One region of the Paenibacillus campi genome, then DNA from elsewhere that is predicted to be linked to it. Evidence: riboswitches for the same ligand, from Rfam matches in the RefSeq annotation. Region 1 holds a riboswitch; the other holds the start of a gene.

Region 1 (5,732 bases):
TTGCTAGAGGATACGGAAATTCATCGTGTGCTTGAAGATGTGGAGCCTGGTTTTTCGGAAAAGGTAGCTGCTGTCATTCGTAAAGATTACGACAAAGCGGTCGTCGTTAATCTGGTATCAAGTCCGCTTGATGCGGATCGGATGGATTATTTGTTACGTGATGCGTATTTTACCGGTGTCAATTACGGTACGATCGATATGGATCGCATCATTCGTGTGCTTCGTCCGCATAATGGACGTGTAGTTGTAAAAGAAACAGGGATGCATGCGATCGAAGACTATTTGATGTCCAGATATCAGATGTACTGGCAAGTATATTTTCATCCGGTGACACGCAGTTCGGATATCGTATTACGGCATATTTTCCACCGTGCCAAAGAACTGTTCCATAACGGCTACAATTTCACATTTTTACCACATCCGCTACCTGCGCTGTTTCGTGGCGAATTAAATGTAAATGAGTATTTGTTGCTAGATGAAGCGCTTGTGCAGACGGCATTTATGCAATGGACGCTTGAAAAGGATGAAATTCTCGCGGATGTATGTACGCGTTTTATGCAGCGACGGTTATACAAATATGTAGAAACCGAATTGATCGATCTCGATACGATCGACCAGATTCGCCGTGAATTTCAGCAAGCCGGTTTGCATCCGCAATACGATCTGGAGATCGATTTTCCGACCGATTTGCCATATGATGTGTTCCGTCCGGGTGATCCGAAAAAGGAAAAGCAGATTTTGCTACTGGATCGCCAAAACAAAGTGCAGGAAATATCCGAGGTGTCTGATATCGTACGCTCAATCAGCGGTATCCATCGCGGACGCTATCATTTGTATTTTCCACAGGAGAAGTTGGAAAGGGTAAAACATAAACTGTCACGGGAAGTGGCGGACATTTTTGAGGATAAACTGGGCCCAGCACAGATGGAGTTTGAAATATAAAAAATGTATGAAGGCGATGAAAAAGTGGCAGGAATACACTTATAAAACCAACTATAAAGGAGCGTACAACCGATGTTGTTTGATACACATACCCATTTGGATTCCAAAGATTTTGATGAAGATCGCGAGCAAGTGATCGAACGTGCTTACAATAACGGGGTAACCCGAATGGTCAATATCGGATTTGACCGTGAAACGATTCCGACGACGATGCAGTTGGTAGAACAGTATGATTTTATTTATGCAGCGGTAGGCTGGCATCCGGTGGAAGCGATCACGATGCAGCCGGGCGATCTGGAATGGATTGCATCTTTATGCAGTCACGAAAAAGTGGTCGCAATCGGCGAAATCGGACTTGATTATCATTGGGATAAATCACCCAAAGACATACAGCACCGTGTGCTGCGCGAACAAATCGGGCTGGCACGCGAGCTGAACATGCCGATCGTCATTCACAATCGTGAGGCGCATGAAGATATCGTGCGGATTTTACGCGAAGAAAAAGCGAGCGAGGTCGGCGGCATTATGCATGCGTTTTCCGGCAGCTGGGAAACGGCGCAAATGTGCCTTGATATGGGCTTTCATATTTCGTTTGGTGGGCCGATTACGTTCAAAAATGCCAAGCAGCCCAAAGAGGTGCTCAAACAGGTGCCGATGGATCGTTTATTACTCGAAACAGACTCCCCTTATTTGACTCCACATCCCTATCGCGGAAAAAGAAATGAATCCGGATATGTGCGTTTAGTCGCTGAGACAGCTGCCGAGCTAAAAGGAGTATCTCTGGAAGAAATTAGTGAAATTACTACAAAAAATGCGTTGGCATTATTTGGCATTCAATGAAAACGGGAGAAAAACCACTGAGAAAACGAGCTATCCGGATATATGAATGAATTTTAACGAAAAAATGCTGAAATGTTACAAGTTTTTAACCACTTTTTAAGAAAAATGGAGTTGCCTCCTGCTTTACAGTGAGGTTGTGTTCGAGATATCATTTCATCAGTGATTTAATCTTGTTGTTTATACACGAGATTCCATGATTCGGTCTCGCTGAGTTTCCTACATAGGAGAACGGGGGAACCAACAGCTGTCTTCATTCACTTTAAACCGGCAATACCGGAAGGCAGATTGTATGATTCCTGACACAGGGTCTTTGGGGTGAATTGAGGCTACTTGCGCCATGAGCGAAGGACGTCTCACAGGGTACCATCTACATGCAGGTAGTAATTATCCGAACCCGACAGCTAACCTCGTAAGCGATGCAGAGGCAACCTCTCATTTTCTAAGTTTCCGGAAGACACATCGTCGGGAAGCCAAGGAAGAGTTGCTCTTGTACTTTTCCCTAGGCTTTTTTGTTTTGTGCAAAAGGAAGTCATCGAAAAAGAGAAGACCCGGTTTTCACTATCCGGGATCGGTATGCCGCTTGGACTGACCATGGCGCAGGCATTTTCAGCCAGAACAAAATACCGCCATACGCCGGTATTTAAACTTCAGTCGTATCACGCCTGTGAAAATTCTGATATAGTCGCGTCTATAATACACTTTCTTTACAGCAAGACGGCGAGACTATGTAAGGAGGACGGAAGAAGTGGGAATTGCTCCTTTCAAAGAAACCCATGGTTCACGCTCATCCAGCATGTCTTACGCGCTGCGTTGGAAGCAAAAAAATCTACGCTCTGTACTGCTCACTTCGCTGGCAGTCGTTGTGGTCATTGCCATGGCACTGTGGCTTATGTACACGCAGTCAAGCAAAAATATTTACGTCGTGATCGATGGTAAAGCACATATGGTGGAAACCCATAAGCTGCAACTTTCCGATCTGCTGGCGGAACAGAACATTAACGTAGCGCCCCAGGATAAAGTATCAATGCCGATGAACGGAGCAATCCAGAATGGTGATAAAGTATTTATCAACCATGCGGTAGCTGTAAATCTTCGTGCAGATGGTTACATTAAGCAGGTGTACACAACAGCCGATACGGTGGGCAGTGCACTCGATCAACTGGGCATTAAACTCGGTCCCAAAGATAAACTGGACCCGCCAATCGAAGCAGCCATTAAACCGGATATGGACATTCGTGTGACGAGAACGACTTCGGTTACGAGCGAACAAGTTGTCGAAACACCGTACCAAACGATCGAAAAGAAAGATGGCGATTTGCTGAAAGGCAAAACCAAAGTCGTTCAAGAAGGTCAAAATGGTAAAGTCGTCCAATATATCGAAAAAGTGTTTGAAGACGGAGAATTCGTCTCCAAACAAATGGTTAACAAAAAAACCGTATCTGAAGTGAAAGACAAAATCGTAGCGATCGGTACGAAAAAAGAAGAGCCAAAGCCTGTAGTCGTCAGCGAATCGGCTAGCTCTGACTCGTCTCGTTCTGAATCATCCGATTCGTCTGGCTCGGATTCACGTTCAAACAAAGACTTCTCTTATGCCAAAGTATTAAACAATGTGACGCTGACCGCCTATTCCTCTCAAGAACCGGGTCTTGGTACACGTACCGCATCCGGCACACGCGTGACGGAAGGACGGACAATCGCTGTCGATACAGACGTGATCCCGATGGGATGGTGGGTCTATATCGAAGGCATCGGTTACCGCCGTGCGGAAGATACCGGCAGCGCCATTAATGGCAAAAAGATTGACGTATATATTGATAGTCTGACGCAGGCAAGAGAATTCGGACGCAAAACCGGCTATACGGTTTATGTGATCGGCCCGGTCAAACCTTAATTTGACGGTGTAAATCGGTTGCCTGTGCTGGCACAACTGTTATATGATATAAGTATTATTAACCACGAGCGTATATGGAACCAACAGAGAAGGGGATCATTCCCCTTCTTTTTGTTTGTTGTTTTGTTATACTGAGAACAATATGAACATGATCGCGGACAATGGAAAAACATAGTCGTTCCAGTGTCCCGATCCGGAAGGGAAGCGTATCATCAGGTGATTAAAGAGGTCATTGTTGTAGAAGGACGGGATGATACTGTAGCGATCAAGCGTGCAGTCGACGCGGATACGATTGAAACCGGTGGTTCAGCCATCGGCGCGCAGGTCATTCGTCGTGTGCGGCTTGCTCAGGAGCGCAGAGGGGTTATTATTTTGACCGATCCCGATCATGCTGGAGAGCGGATACGCAAAATCGTGTCGCAAAAGGTGCCAGGCTGCAAGCATGCTTTTATACCGGAAAGCGAAGCGACGCTTAAAGGCGATATCGGGGTAGAAAATGCGTCACCACAGGCGATACGCGCAGCGCTGGAGCGTTTGCATACCGAAATGCCGGAGGCACAGACGCTGATCGATTGGGACGATTTGATTATGACCGGGCTAGTCATGCACAAACAAGCGGCAGCACGCCGGATGAAAATGGGCAATCTGCTCGGCATCGGTTACGGTAATGGTAAACAATTTCATAAACGATTGCGTATATTTGGCATTACCCGCGAGGAATTCGCGGCAGCACTTTCACAACTTGAAGCGGAGGAACAGCAATCTAATGACTGATAGACACGATATCGCTACGCCTGGACGGACGAAGGAAATTATTAACAAACACGGATTTTCGTTTAAAAAGAGCCTGGGGCAAAACTTTTTGATCGACAGCAATATTTTGAATAAAATTGTCGATGCTGCGGATTTGAACGAGCAGCGTGGGGCGCTTGAGATCGGGCCTGGTATCGGCGCATTGACCGAGCGTCTGGCGCGTCAGGCACATCATGTGACCGCAGTGGAGATCGATCAGCGTCTGCTGCCGATTTTGCAAGATTCGCTAGGCGGGTATGACAATGTGCGCGTTCGTCATGGCGATGTGCTAAAGGTCGATTTGCAAGAGCTGTTCCGTGAGGATTTTGCCGATGTGGAAAAGGTGAGTGTCGTTGCGAATTTGCCGTATTATGTTACGACACCGATTTTGATGAAGTTGCTGGAGGAAAAGCTGCCGCTTGACAATATCGTCGTGATGATTCAGAAGGAAGTGGCGCAGCGGATGGCAGCGGCACCGGGCGGTAAAGACTATGGCAGTCTTAGCATCGCCGTGCAATATTACTGTGTACCGGAATTGGTCTGTATCGTGCCGAAGACGGTATTTATTCCGCAGCCTAATGTGGAATCGGCGGTCATCCGTTTGAAGCTGCGTGAGCAGCCGCCTGTGCTTGTACAGGACGAACAGCATTTCTTCGAGCTGATGCAAGCATGTTTTGTACAGCGCCGCAAAACGATTGCCAACAACTTGAAAACACGCTATTTTGGCGGCGGTGATCGCGAGCAACTGGAGCAGCTGCTAGCGGAAGCAGACATCGAGCCTTCGCGTCGTGGCGAGACGCTTAGCATTGAGGAATATGGACGTTTAAGCGATATATTTGTGGCGGCAGGCATTCGCTAAAGCTAGTTTATTAGCACTCCGTAAAAAAATCATTGACAAAATAAATTTTGTATAGCATAATTTAATATTTAATTGACATTTCTTTTCCTTTTTGTTACAATAGGGAGTAGGAAAAGAGGTGGTTGTGAGCATGGCTAACAATGCGCTTACCGAAATCAAACGCAATCTTGATGCTTATGTAGGGCACAAAATCACATTGCGCGCACACGGTGGTCGGAAGAAGACCATTGAACGTACCGGAATTTTGGAAGAAACCTACCCTTCTGTTTTTACAGTAAAGCTTGATGATGAACATCAAACTTTTGAACGAGTGTCTTACAGCTACGCAGACGTGTTAACCGATTCGGTTGAAATTACAGTTTGCGAAGATGATTCCCATACACGCATCGAATATGTAGGGAATTAAAT
Region 2 (5,732 bases), on a different contig from region 1:
CATGGCGATGCCAACATCGGCTTGTGCAAGTGCAGGCGCATCGTTCGTACCGTCGCCAGTCATAGCAACAAGCTTGCCTTGTGCTTGCTCACGGCGAATGACGGCGATTTTGTCTTCCGGTGTGCTTTCGGCAATATAGTCGTCCACTCCTGCTTCACGGGCGATCGTTGCTGCGGTGAGCGGGTTGTCACCTGTACACATAATCGTTTTAATGCCCATGCTGCGCATTTGCTCAAACCGTTCGCGCATACCGGCTTTAACCGTATCTTTTAAATAAATTAACCCATAAATCACATCATCAACTGCAACTGCAAGCGGTGTGCCACCCGCCGTAGCGATGCGATCGCTGCTTGCTTGCAAGGAAGCTGGCACATGACCACCTTGCTGGATGACCCAGTTTTTAACCGCATCGACTGCGCCTTTGCGCACTTTGCGTCCATCTTGCAAATTCAAACCACTCATCCTTGTCTCCGCTCTAAATTCGATCACTTCCGCACCATGAGGCAGTTCTTGATCGATCATCCAGCCTTGCTTTTTCATCAGTTCCAGCACCGAGCGACCTTCTGGTGTCTCATCATACGCCGAACTGACTGCTGCCCAATGACCAACTTCATTAGCTGTATGCCCATCGGCAGGCACAAATTCGCTTGCCATCCGGTTGCCGTAGGTGATCGTGCCTGTTTTGTCGAGAATAATCGTATTGATATCACCTGATGCTTCGACCGCTTTACCGGACATCGCCAACACATTAAAACGGGTTACTCGATCCATACCAGCGATGCCGATCGCTGACAGCAGACCGCCAATCGTCGTCGGGATCAAACAGACAAGCAGCGCAATGAGTACCGGAATCGGAATATGGATACCGAGATACTGTGCCATAAACGGCAATGTCACAACGACCATCAGGAAAATAATCGTCAGGCTAATCAGCACCGTATTGAGCGCGATTTCGTTTGGCGTTTTTTGCCGTTCAGCGCCTTCAACGAGGCTGATCATACGATCCATAAACGATTCGCCCGGATCGCTCGTAATGCGCACCGTAATTTCGTCACTAATGACCATCGTACCGCCTGTAACCGAGCTGAAGTCTCCGCCCGCTTCTTTAATAACCGGCGCGGATTCACCGGTAATTGCTGATTCATCGACTGAAGCAAGCCCTTTGACCACTTCGCCATCACCTGGAATCATCTCACCTTGACGCACTACCACCAAATCACCTTTGCGCAGTGAAGTGGATGGAACGTCAACGATCCGTTCGCCTTCCAGTTTGCGGGCGGTAATTTCCTGTTTGGTCTTTTTTAATGAATCTGCCTGCGCTTTACCACGTCCTTCTGCCAATGCTTCGGCAAAGTTGGCAAACAATATCGTCAGCAGCAAAATGAGTGCAACCGCAATATTAAAACCTCTCGACACCGAATCGCCAAATGCGCCCGGTATAACAATCAGCAGCAAGCTAATAAACAAACCGACTTCGACTACAAACATAACCGGATTTTTCATCATAACGAGCGGATTTAATTTTATAAAAGATTGCTGTAATGCCTTTGTGATCAAATCCCGGTTTAACACGGAAGCTTGATTTTTCATTGCCGATTCCTCCACCTAATTATGCTCAAATCGATATCGTTAAACGAATAGACTACATCGTTATGTCCACTATACTATCGCCTATGCTCACAGTGTCAGCTGCTCGGCAATCGGCCCTAATACAAGCGCTGGGAAAAAGGTGAGTGCACCGACGACAACGACGACGACGATAAACACACTGCCAAACAGCGCCTGATCAGTACGCAATGTACCACTGCTTTCCGGTACCGGTGTTTTCGCCAACATAGACCCCGCAACTGCCAGCAGTGTAACCATCGAGAAGAAACGGGCAATCATCATCACAATCCCAGTTGAAATATTGTAAAATGAAGTCGTATCATGAATTCCCGCGAACGTCGATCCATTGTTAGCAGCAGCAGATGTAAATTCATATAATACCTGTGTCAATCCGTGAAAGCCAGCATTGCTGATCGTATCTGGAAACCAAGTCAGCGCCATCGTCGTTGGAACGAGCACCAATAGCGGCTGGACGAGCAATGTGACCGCAATCAGTTTCATCTCTTTCCCTTCCACTTTACGACCGAGAAATTCAGGGGTACGCCCTACCATTAGCCCAGACAGGAAAACCGAGATCAGCGCATACATCAACACATTCATCATCCCGACACCTGCACCGCCAAATACTGTATTGAGCATCATATTGCCCAGCGTAATCATGCCGCCAATCGGCGTTAACGTATCATGCATCGTATTAACAGCACCTGTCTCCGAGGCGGTCGTCACGACCGAATACAATGAAGACTGTACAACGCCGAATCGCACCTCTTTGCCTTCCATCGAACCTGCACTATGCTGCAAACCTAGTTGATTAATGAGCGGATTTCCCTGATGCTCGGCATACAGCGACGAGCTAAGCATCATGAGAAACATAATCGCCATCGATACAAACAGCACCCGTCCTTGCTTCGGATTGCCAACGATTCGTCCATACGTAAATGGCAGCGAGATTGGCACGAGCAACATTAAGATAATTTGCAGCATATTGCTAATTCCGTCCGGATTTTCAAACGGATGCGCCGAGTTAGCTCCGAAAAACCCACCGCCATTATTGCCCAGTTCCTTAATCGCCACAAAGCTGCCGACCGGTCCCATATCGATCTGTTGCGGTGTGCCTTGCAGCGTCGTTGCCGTTACCGACGATTGCAGCGTCTGCGGCACACCTTGACTAATAAAGATCAAAGCTGCCACTACACATAACGGCAACAAAATACGTGTAATCGCACGTACTACATCGACGAAAAAGTTCCCCATCGGCTTGCCAGCCAAGCCACGCATAAACGCCATCGCTGCTGCAATCCCGGTTGCCGGTGACACAAACATCATAAACACAATCGCAGACATTTGTGCAAATAATGATAACCCGCTTTCCCCGCTATAATGCTGCAAATTAGTATTGGTCAAAAAGCTGATTGCCGTATTAAACGCCAGCTCCGGACTCATCGCCGCAATATGCGCTGGATTAAGCGGCAATTTATCTTGCAAACGGAAGATCGCATACACGATCAATGCCATCACCGTATTGCTGACGAGCAGTGCGACGACATATTGCTTCCACGTCTGATTATGCTGTCGAATACCACCCAGCTTGTAAATCAACTTTTCCAGCGGACCAAACGAGCGATCCAGCTTACCTGGTTTATCATCCATTGCACGGGCGATATAAGCTCCCATTGGACGCGCCAACAACAGCGCGATTAGTAATGTTACAGCAACTCCGATATATGACCACATACTCACTCACTCTCTCCTGCCTGTTTAAAATTTTTCCGGATAGATCAGGGCGTAACACAGATAGATTAGCAAACTTGCAATTATAAGCCATAATAGCCAGATCATTGTTCTTTCCCTCGCTCCCCGATCACACTGGATGACCAGTTGCCCAGCCCACCAAGCGCGAATGCCATGAGTACAATCAACAATATCATCACTATATCCATCATGATTCATTTCCCCTTCAACATAAACATGCGTAATCTTGAACAGAAGCGCTGGTTGAATGCTACTTGAGCGCTACTTACATCGCCGCAATCGGTCAGATTCCCGAAATTAGGCGCAAAAAAAGAAGCCTCGGTAAAAATCGAACTTTTCACCGGGCTTCTTCCATGCGTAACTGGACTGTCGCAAATGATGCGCAGACGAGGTGGCATAAGCCGGATATAAGTTCTTCCTAAGCGCTGACGAGGTTAGCTGTCGGGTTCGGGCTGGAAGATTGCCCGTTCCGGCATCGCCGGAATTCACCCCGTGTCAGCTGGCTGCATAATGCAAACACAGACCGACGATTGGTTCCCCCGCTTTCCCACTACTGCAACCGATCAACAACAGGTTGGCAGCCGGGAAATTAAGCGTATATGTGCAAAGAGCAAAATTGAATCGTTTAACGCTAAACCGTTGTACATTTTTCAATATGAATTCGATACTTGTATGTCGGATCGTTTCATAACAAAACACCAAGCGTGTATGCACTGTGTCATGACGGCACAAGTTTCATACGCATCTCCCGACTTTCGCTTACGAGGTTAGCTGTCGGATTCGGACGGTGAGAGTCGTCCTACCATCAACACCGCTCCCAGGTTACTGGTACTGACGGATTCACCCCTGCCTGATGTCAGTAGCTCTCACACCGCTAACGTCCTGCTTATTGGTTGCCCCGCTTTCCGACGGATGCCGGAAACTCAGCCATACGAACAAAAAACGTTGAACTTTCAGTTGCTAGATATGGACAAATGCCGATTCGTATCCCCGCTCTGTGCGCTGTACCGCTCGTCCTTACAGTCTGGCATAGCATCATCGTGCTTTCCTGCTGTCATACGTTTCCAGCAGCGTGACTAAAGCGGTGTAACGTGCGAATCTCTAAATCCTGAACTGTATATTACTCCTGTAATTTCGAAGTGTAAAGCAGATCAAAAAGGCAAAAAAAGCCGTGGTTTCCCACAGCTTTCTTTTTTGAAAATACAGCAAAAGGATAGCTCTCGCAAGCTCCTTTTTACTCTGTATATCGCTTATTATCTTTAATTTTACATTACGTTTCATCTTTTTCATTGTATGTTTCATATCGTTTTGCAAACCGATATGTCATTATTCGCAGTTAAGATTTAAGATACGTTTAGCATGAAACGACCTTAGCTCCATAGTGGGCAAGCAAATGATCCAATTGAATTTGTACCAGCGGCAAAACCCGTCCTTGTACATCCAAACCGGGCATACTCGTTTAAGCATAGTAACGTCCATCATATTGGACGGAGAAAGCGACAGGTTGTTGAAACGCAGTTTGCAACAACTCCACTTGAGCGGCGTCGCCCGTAAAGCTGGACAATGTGGACGATTGAGCGATCGTTTCCAGATTGGCGATCCCGTTGTCTCCTGCCAACTTAAGCTTTTGCAATGACGGCAACGCAGCCAAACCGGAAATGTCGTTCACTTCCAAATTGGCAAGTGTTACTTGTTTTAACTGTTTAAAATGTTGCAAATGCTCCATATTTGCCCATTGTACACCGGTTACGGTTAACGAAAGCAGCGGCAGCTTGCCAAGCGCTGCCCATTGTTCTGTATCCCATCCGTTTGCATCGATCACGGTCAAATGTTTAAGCCTGTTCATCTGTCCAAGCACTTCCGCCTGCTCCCAATCAGGGGAGGAAATGCTTAAACATTCCAGCGTCTGAATCGCCAGCAATGGGCGATAATCATGCGCCGGAATACGCTCGCACTCCAGCTCGGTCAGACGCGTTAGCCTGGCAAGTGGTTCCAGTGTCGTAACGTTAGTGTCACTAATGTTTAACTGACGCAAATACGGCAATTGCGCGAGCGGTGACAGATCGCATACCGGATTGTGGAGCAAATACAATTTCTTCAGCTCCCGGCAACCTGCCAGCGGAGACAGATCAACAATTTCATTGCCGGACAAACTTAATTCACGCACTTCCGTACACGCTGCAAGCGGCGTAATATCGCTTAATCCTGCATTTGGCAAATACAGCTGATACCGCCCTGTAAATTGCGCTGCTGAACTATACTCACGCTCAATACGCTCCTGCCATTCCCGTGGCAATGCCGCTGCCCATGCAGCCAGCTCAGCGGCAGATTGCTGCTTATTGGCTGCCCATTCCGCTCCAAATGCATACTGC

Evidence for each region. A riboswitch is a leader RNA that binds a small molecule or an ion and turns the genes downstream of it on or off. The one in region 1 is predicted to bind cyclic di-AMP.
Region 2: it holds a riboswitch for cyclic di-AMP, as region 1 does, so the genes downstream of both, kdpF (K(+)-transporting ATPase subunit F) here and U1I11_RS21045 (ubiquitin-like domain-containing protein) in region 1, are expected to answer to the same signal.

Annotation. Positions count from the first base shown of each region.
Region 1 is NZ_JAXSQZ010000015.1:14,195-19,926, forward strand. Features, by position in the region: gene U1I11_RS21035 (HD domain-containing protein) at 1-942, shown strand, start outside; gene U1I11_RS21040 (TatD family hydrolase) at 1,015-1,782, shown strand; cyclic di-AMP (ydaO/yuaA leader) riboswitch at 1,978-2,213, shown strand; gene U1I11_RS21045 (ubiquitin-like domain-containing protein) at 2,528-3,673, shown strand; gene rnmV (ribonuclease M5) at 3,890-4,447, shown strand; gene rsmA (16S rRNA (adenine(1518)-N(6)/adenine(1519)-N(6))-dimethyltransferase RsmA) at 4,440-5,324, shown strand; gene veg (biofilm formation stimulator Veg) at 5,455-5,730, shown strand.
Region 2 is NZ_JAXSQZ010000003.1:150,819-156,550, reverse strand. Features, by position in the region: gene kdpB (potassium-transporting ATPase subunit KdpB) at 1-1,590, opposite strand, end outside; gene kdpA (potassium-transporting ATPase subunit KdpA) at 1,678-3,342, opposite strand; gene kdpF (K(+)-transporting ATPase subunit F) at 3,367-3,447, opposite strand; cyclic di-AMP (ydaO/yuaA leader) riboswitch at 3,770-3,966, opposite strand; cyclic di-AMP (ydaO/yuaA leader) riboswitch at 4,102-4,299, opposite strand; gene U1I11_RS09515 (SMI1/KNR4 family protein) at 4,820-5,732, opposite strand, start outside.